Halopiger aswanensis: one gene and its partner. The protein of the gene in region 1 binds, or shares a complex with, the protein of each later gene. Links are inferred from orthologs where the notes say so. Each region holds a gene or a part of one and is shown on either strand. Other genes may lie near its edges.

What was found.
Region 2: ATJ93_RS00415 (region 1) and ATJ93_RS10120 share a complex: the UniProt entries of both Methanocaldococcus jannaschii proteins name them as parts of the RNA polymerase complex. The link is inferred for Halopiger aswanensis from one-to-one orthologs.

Annotation. Positions count from the first base shown.
Region 1 is NZ_RAPO01000001.1:87,075-90,071, forward strand. The notes cover bases 296-2,974. They hold ATJ93_RS00415 (DNA-directed RNA polymerase subunit L), read left to right. Parts: upstream 296-1,327; coding sequence 1,328-1,621; downstream 1,622-2,974. Other genes in these bases: ATJ93_RS00410 (rhomboid family intramembrane serine protease), read right to left, coding at 296-1,167; ATJ93_RS00420 (hypothetical protein), read right to left, coding at 1,685-2,572; hisF (imidazole glycerol phosphate synthase subunit HisF), read right to left, coding at 2,680-2,974. Also shown: more of ATJ93_RS00410, read right to left, coding at 1-295; more of hisF, read right to left, coding at 2,975-2,997. UniProt on the Methanocaldococcus jannaschii protein: DNA-dependent RNA polymerase (RNAP) catalyzes the transcription of DNA into RNA using the four ribonucleoside triphosphates as substrates.
Region 2 is NZ_RAPO01000002.1:607,068-610,288, forward strand. Bases 76-2,978 are described here. They hold ATJ93_RS10120 (RNA polymerase Rpb4 family protein), read left to right. Parts: upstream 76-1,300; coding sequence 1,301-1,657; downstream 1,658-2,978. Other genes in these bases: ATJ93_RS10105 (cystathionine gamma-synthase), read right to left, coding at 76-316; ATJ93_RS10110 (hypothetical protein), read left to right, coding at 445-867; ATJ93_RS10115 (50S ribosomal protein L21e), read left to right, coding at 977-1,285; ATJ93_RS10125 (DUF655 domain-containing protein), read left to right, coding at 1,889-2,485; ATJ93_RS10130 (universal stress protein), read left to right, coding at 2,567-2,978. In the rest of the region: more of ATJ93_RS10105, read right to left, coding at 1-75; more of ATJ93_RS10130, read left to right, coding at 2,979-3,043. UniProt on the Methanocaldococcus jannaschii protein: DNA-dependent RNA polymerase (RNAP) catalyzes the transcription of DNA into RNA using the four ribonucleoside triphosphates as substrates. This subunit is less well bound than the others.

The DNA of each region.
Region 1 (2,997 bases):
CCGGTCCGAGTCGTGCGTTCGTCCGCCGCCGGCGAGTTCGCGGATCCGCTCGAGTCGCCTCGGGCCGCGGTCAGTGCCTCCGCCGTCCGCACTGTGGGGCCACGCGCCGGCGGCGATCTCGAGCGGTCGATCGACGAGCGACTTCGAGCGACGGTCGTCTTGACCCCGCAAGCGTGCGACGAACCGACCGACGCGCCGTGGGACGACCGGCTTATCGGATCCTGCTAGCGCGACCGTGATCACCAGCGCGAGGACGGTGACGATGACGACGCCGGGACCCCGAAAGAGGATAAAGGAGTTCCCCTCGCCGTACCAGTAGATCTGCCACAGCCCCCGCGAGAACGCGAAGACCAGGATCGCGATCCAGACGTGGAGTGCGTTCGGCCGGCGGTCGCGGCGCTCGAGGACCACCGCGCCGAGGACGAGTCCGATGAAAAAGCCGAGCGCGTGCCCCTGGATCGCGATGCCGGCCCACCCTGGTGCGGTCGGCGGACTCTGTTCGACGACGTGGACGTACACCGGGTTTCGGATCGCGCGGTAGATCGTCAGCAGGACGCTCTGTAGCCCGATCGCCGCGATGAGCGTCGCGATCGGGTAGTGGACGATCGCGAAGGCGATGATCGCGAAGACGACCCCGGAAAAGCCGATGATCGGGCCGAGCGCGAACACGCTCGTGAGCAGCCCGACGCCGATGACCGCGAGCGGAAAGAGCACGAGGGCCCGGATCCACGGGTTCGTTCGCCACCGCTCGAGGAAGCGGCGGCCGTCAGCCGTCGGGTCGACGTCTCGATCGGGTGTGTAGTGACCCCAGGCGTACTCGGCGATCGGCGCGGCGACGACGGTCCCCGCCATGTTGCCGACGAGATGGCCCAGGTCGGCGTGGGAGAACGCGGCCGTCGCCAGCCCGAACGGATAGAAGAACGACCACGCCCGGTACGGAATCGTCACCGGATCGCTGACGTCGGTGACACCGTCCTGGACGAACAGGTAGACGCAGACGACGAACGCGACGACGACCAGCGTTCCCCACGGCACCCCCATGACGAGCCGCTCGCCGGCTACGTCGCGCCAGCGGCGGGCCGGACGGTCGAGCCGACTGACGGTAGCGAGCGAGAGGGCGACCGTCGCCGCGAGGGCAGTTGCGAGCGCGACCGCGGTCCAGCGCATATCCCTGTGGTGCGACCGCACGCCCATATACCGTTCGCTGTCCGCCGTTCGTCCGTAGACCCCGCCGCCGGTACCCGTCTCACTTCGAGCGACCGGTACCCGCGATCGAGGGCTGCCCGCCTTCGAAAGGTACAAGCGGCCGACGGCCGGATACAGGGGTATGGAACTGCGGGTCACCGAGAGCACCGAGGACGAACTCTCGATCGAAATCGCGGGCGAGGATCACACGTTCATGAACGTCCTCAAGGGCGCACTGCTCGAGCACGAGGACGTCAGCGCAGCGACCTACGACGTGAACCCCGAACAGTCGGGCGGTCAGACGGAGCCGATCCTGACGATCAAGACCGAGAGCGGCGTCGATCCGCTCGAGGCCCTCGAGGAAGCTGCTGTCGACGTCCGCGAGAAGGCGATGTCGTTCCGCGAGACGTTCGAAGACGCTGCGCAGGCGGCGTAATCGGCTCCGGTTTTCGTTCGGATTTCTCCTCTCTATCGCGTCGCAACAGTCGGCGGAGACGCCTCAGCACGTCGCGTAGAACCCGTGAATTTCTCCGTCGTCCGTGACGTGCAGATCGAGTCCTTCTGCGGAGAGGTCGCCGCTCGAGCCGCTGTCGGCCGTCGGTCGGAGGGCATCGGCGATCTCGGCTGCGAGGTCCGATTCGTCGTCGTAGCCGTCGATATCCTCCTCGAGTTGCGGTAACTGCACGGCGACTACGTCCTCGGCCGCACAGTCGACGCCGAACGCGTCGGGATCGGCCGGCTCGGGGTTCGCGTCGCCGTAGTCGCTCGCGATGAGGGCTCGATTCCAGTACTCGGCGAACGCCGCGAGGTCGGCGTCGTAGGTTCGCGAATCGGCCGCACCGCGATCGGTCTCGAGTTCCTCGTGGACCAGTTCCGCCGTCCGATCGAGGTCGATCCCGCCGGCCTGACTCCCGTTTCCGGGTGCGTCCGGCGGCGACGGCGGCCCGATTCCCGGCAGCACCGACGGCGGCACGATGCCGGTCGCGAACAGCGCGACGACGAGCCCGATGACGACCAGAATCGGCGCGTACGGCTTCGCCAACTCGAGCCAGCTCGGCGTTTCGAGCTCCCGATCGATCTCGTCGTAGGTCTGTTCGGTTTGCTCGAGGTCGGGATTGCCGCAGCGAGAACAGGGCGGATTGTTCCTGACGTGATCCCGCCCGCAGTTCGGGCATCGCCAGACGTACTGGGTGCCGGTGTCGACGGTTCCCGGTGTGGCGCCGTCGAGTTCGTCGGGCGCACCGCTCGTGCCCGCACCGCCGTTCGCGTTGCTCGAGTCCTCGTCCGCGCGGACGACGGCCTTCTCGAAGACGTTGTGCCCGCATTCGTCGCAGGGTGGGTCGTTCTCCGCGTGAGGCTTCCCACACCAGGTGCACCGCCACTTCACTGCTTCTAGCGGTTGACTGCGAGAGAATAAGCGTGTCGGGTCGATGGCACGACGGCACGACGGCACGGCCACGACGGCGTAGCCGTCACGACCCGTCGAACGCGACTTCAGAGCCGGACCGGCACGCCGCGTTCGTCCAGATACTCCTTGGTCTCCTCGATCGAGTAGTCGCCGAAGTGGAAGATCGACGCCGCCAGCCCGGCGTCCGCGTCGGCCTCGGTGAACACGTCGTACATGTCCTCCGGACCGCCACAGCCCGAGGAGGCGATGACCGGCGTGTCGACGGTCTCCGAGACCGCCGTCGTCAGCGGGAGGTCGTAGCCGTCCTTGGTGCCGTCCTTGTCGATCGAGTTGACGAAGAGTTCGCCCGCGCCGCGGGATTCGGCTTCGGCGGCCCACTCCATGACGTCGATGCCGGTCCCCTC
Region 2 (3,221 bases), on another replicon or contig:
TCACGACGTGGTCGCCGGCCTCGAGCAGGTTCAGGACCGTATTGATGGAGGCCATCCCGCTGGCGAAGGCCCGTCCGTACTCGGCGTTCTCGAGGCTCGCGAGGTTCTGCTCGAGGTCGGTGCGGGTTGGGTTGCCGGTCCGGGAGTACTCGTAGCCGCGGTGCTCGCCGGGCGCGTCCTGCTTGTACGTCGAATTGGCGTGGATCGGCGTCATCAGCGCGCCGGTCTCCTCGTCGGGGTCCTGCCCGGCGTGGATCGACCGGGTTTCGATCCGATGGTCGTCGGGCTCGGAGCTGCCGTCGTGCTCGTCGGTCATGGTCGAGACGAGGCGCGGGCGGCAGTTACGTCTGTCCTTCGTCGGCCCGCCGTGTCAGAGAGTGTCCCGCTTTCGGACGGTGTCGACCGGATACGCTTTTCCCGCGTAGTGTGAATGCAACAACACGTATGGGACGACCCTGGAAACGAATCGCGCTCGATTTCGTCGTCGGGATTACGGCACTGATCGCGGCGCGACAGCTCCGTCTGCTCGAGGGCGATGCCGATTCCGACGACGGCGATGACGACGACCGTTCAGTTCGGTTGGATCCCGAATGGGCGCTCGTCGGCGCCGCCTCGAGCGTCGGCTGGACGTACGCATACGATATCGACGCGCTCGGCCTGCGGCGGTCGGCGAAACGACGGCTGGCGCTGACAGCGTGCTGGACCCTCTTCTCCCGCCGGTTCCTTCCGAACGACGTTTCGAACGACGTCTCGAGGACGTACAGTCACACCGTCGGCACGGGCATCGGAGCGCTGTGCTACCGGTTCTGGTTCGGGCTCGTCCGCCCGCGGCCCGGATCGTGGGGCTCGAACGGAGCGAGTGAGTGACGGCATCGGGAACCGCGTCCGTCGAATCCGCGGGGGTCGCCCGCGCGGGCGCTGACGAACCCGGAACGTGCGTTTTATAACCATCACCAAGTAAGAGGGGCGTACGACTATGCCGAACTCTAATGGCCCACGTCAAGGAACCCGAGGCAAACTCTCGAACGATCCGCGAGACCGCGGCTCCTCGCCGCCCCAGCGCGCGATTCAGCAGTACGAGGAGGGCGAGAAGGTCCACCTCAAGATCGACCCGAGCGTCCACAAGGGTCGCTTCCACCCGCGCTTCGACGGACACACCGGCGAAGTCGTCGGCAAGCAGGGCGACGCGTTCAAGGTCCGCATCAACGACGGCGGCAAGGACAAGACGCTGATCGTGACCGCGGCCCACATGCGCGCCCAGGACCGGTCCGAAGACCGGGTCTGAGCCCTACAGAACAAGATGACGATCTTCAAAGAGATCGTCGACGAGGAGTTCCTCACCGTCTCGGAAACCAAGGAACTGCTCGCCGACATCGAAGCCGAACGCGCACTGGACGAGGAGCGCGAACTCCCCTACGAACTCGCGCGAGCGATCGAACACGCCAACCGATTCGCCGTCCTCGAGCCCGAGGAGGCCCAGCAGCTCGTCGACGACCTGCAGGACCTCGAGAAGGTCGACGAGCCGACGGCCTACAAGATCGCCAACCTCCTGCCGCGCAACCGGGACGAACTCCGGTCGGTCTACGCACAGCAGCGGTACTCGCTGTCGGGGGACGAACTCGACGAGATTCTCAACGTCGTGGCGCAGTACGCCTGAGCCGGTGTCTGTTTCGGGCTTCGATTTCCGAGCGTCGGTTGCCGGGCAGGTGTGCAGTGTCGGAGTTCGTTTCGACAGCGACGGCCATAGAGCGCATTCGGCAGTGACGCCCCGGAAGCGAGTGTCGCGGTCGCAGGTCGCCACGGGCGGAGGTCCGCGCGACCCACCCGCGGTGGTGGCTCCTGAACATGGGCCGACTCTTTAAGTACAGCGTACCCGTATTCGGAGATAATGAGCGAAGCCGACGGCGACGAGACGGACGTTCGGCGCGCAGTCGTGTTGGACTACCTCGCACACGGGCTGTCGGACGACGGGCGACCGCAGTACGAGAAGTCTCCAGCGGGATATGCGCTCGAGGTCGACGAGTTCCGCCTCTATCAGGTCGCATTCGACGAGGACGAACGGCTCACGATCGGCAGCGAGGTGGTCGTCGAGCCGCCGGAAGAACGCACGGTCGTCACCAAAGCCCACCGCGTCGACTACGAGGACCTCTCCTCGGGCGCCCAGTCGGAGCTCGAGTACGTGGTCCAGGACTTAGTCGAGGAAAACGAGGAGCGGTTCGTCGACTTCTACAACGAGGCCCAGCCGATCACGCTGCGGCTCCACCAGCTGAATCTGCTGCCGGGCATCGGGAAGAAGCTCCGCAACAGCATCCTCGACGAGCGAAAGCGCAAGCCCTTCGAGAGCTTCGAGGAGCTGTCCGAGCGGGTCTCCGGACTCCACGATCCCGACGAGATCCTCGTCGAGCGTATCCTCGAGGAGCTTCGCGACGACGACCTGAAGTATCAAACGTTCGTCGGTCGACAGGAAGAGGAAAACGCCCGCTAACGTGCCACGCAGCGGGCTGCTCGGACATCCTGCTGACCGGTCACCAGTACGTTTAAGAATACGGGAACTGAAAGGAAAACGATGATTGAGACGATTTTACTCGCGATCGGTCCGAGCGATAGCGACCGCATCGACGAACTGACCCAGCAGACGATCGACGTCGCCGAGCCGACGGGTGCGACCGTCGTTCTGGCACACGTCATCTCGACCAGCGAGTACGAGGACGAGGTCCACAACTACCACGAGGCCATCGACAAGATGGGTATCGACCTCGAGAACCGGGATCTCACACCCGAAGCGCTGGCCCGGGAGACGGAGCCGGTCAGCGAGATTTCCGATCGACTCGAGGAGGCGGGCGTCGACGTCGAGATTCGCGCCGCGGTCGGCGACCGCGCCGAGGAGATCATCGAACTAGCTGAGGATGTCGACGCCGACAACGTCATCGTCGGCGGCCGAAAGCGCTCGCCGACGGGGAAGGCGGTGTTCGGCAGTACGGCCCAGAAGGTGCTGCTCTCCTCGCCGTGTCCGGTCACGTACGTCCGGAGCGGCACGGTCTGAGCACCGCCGGATAGCACCGACTTGCGGGGGGACGGCACGAATCACAACGTAGGTCATCGCCATCGCTCGCGCTTCGGTCAAACGACAGGAGACAGGGGGAGGGAAGATTATCTCGCCGTTGTCACCGCGCTGATCGCAGTATGCGGGCAGAACGTACAGACCGTATCCGTAGCCGTCG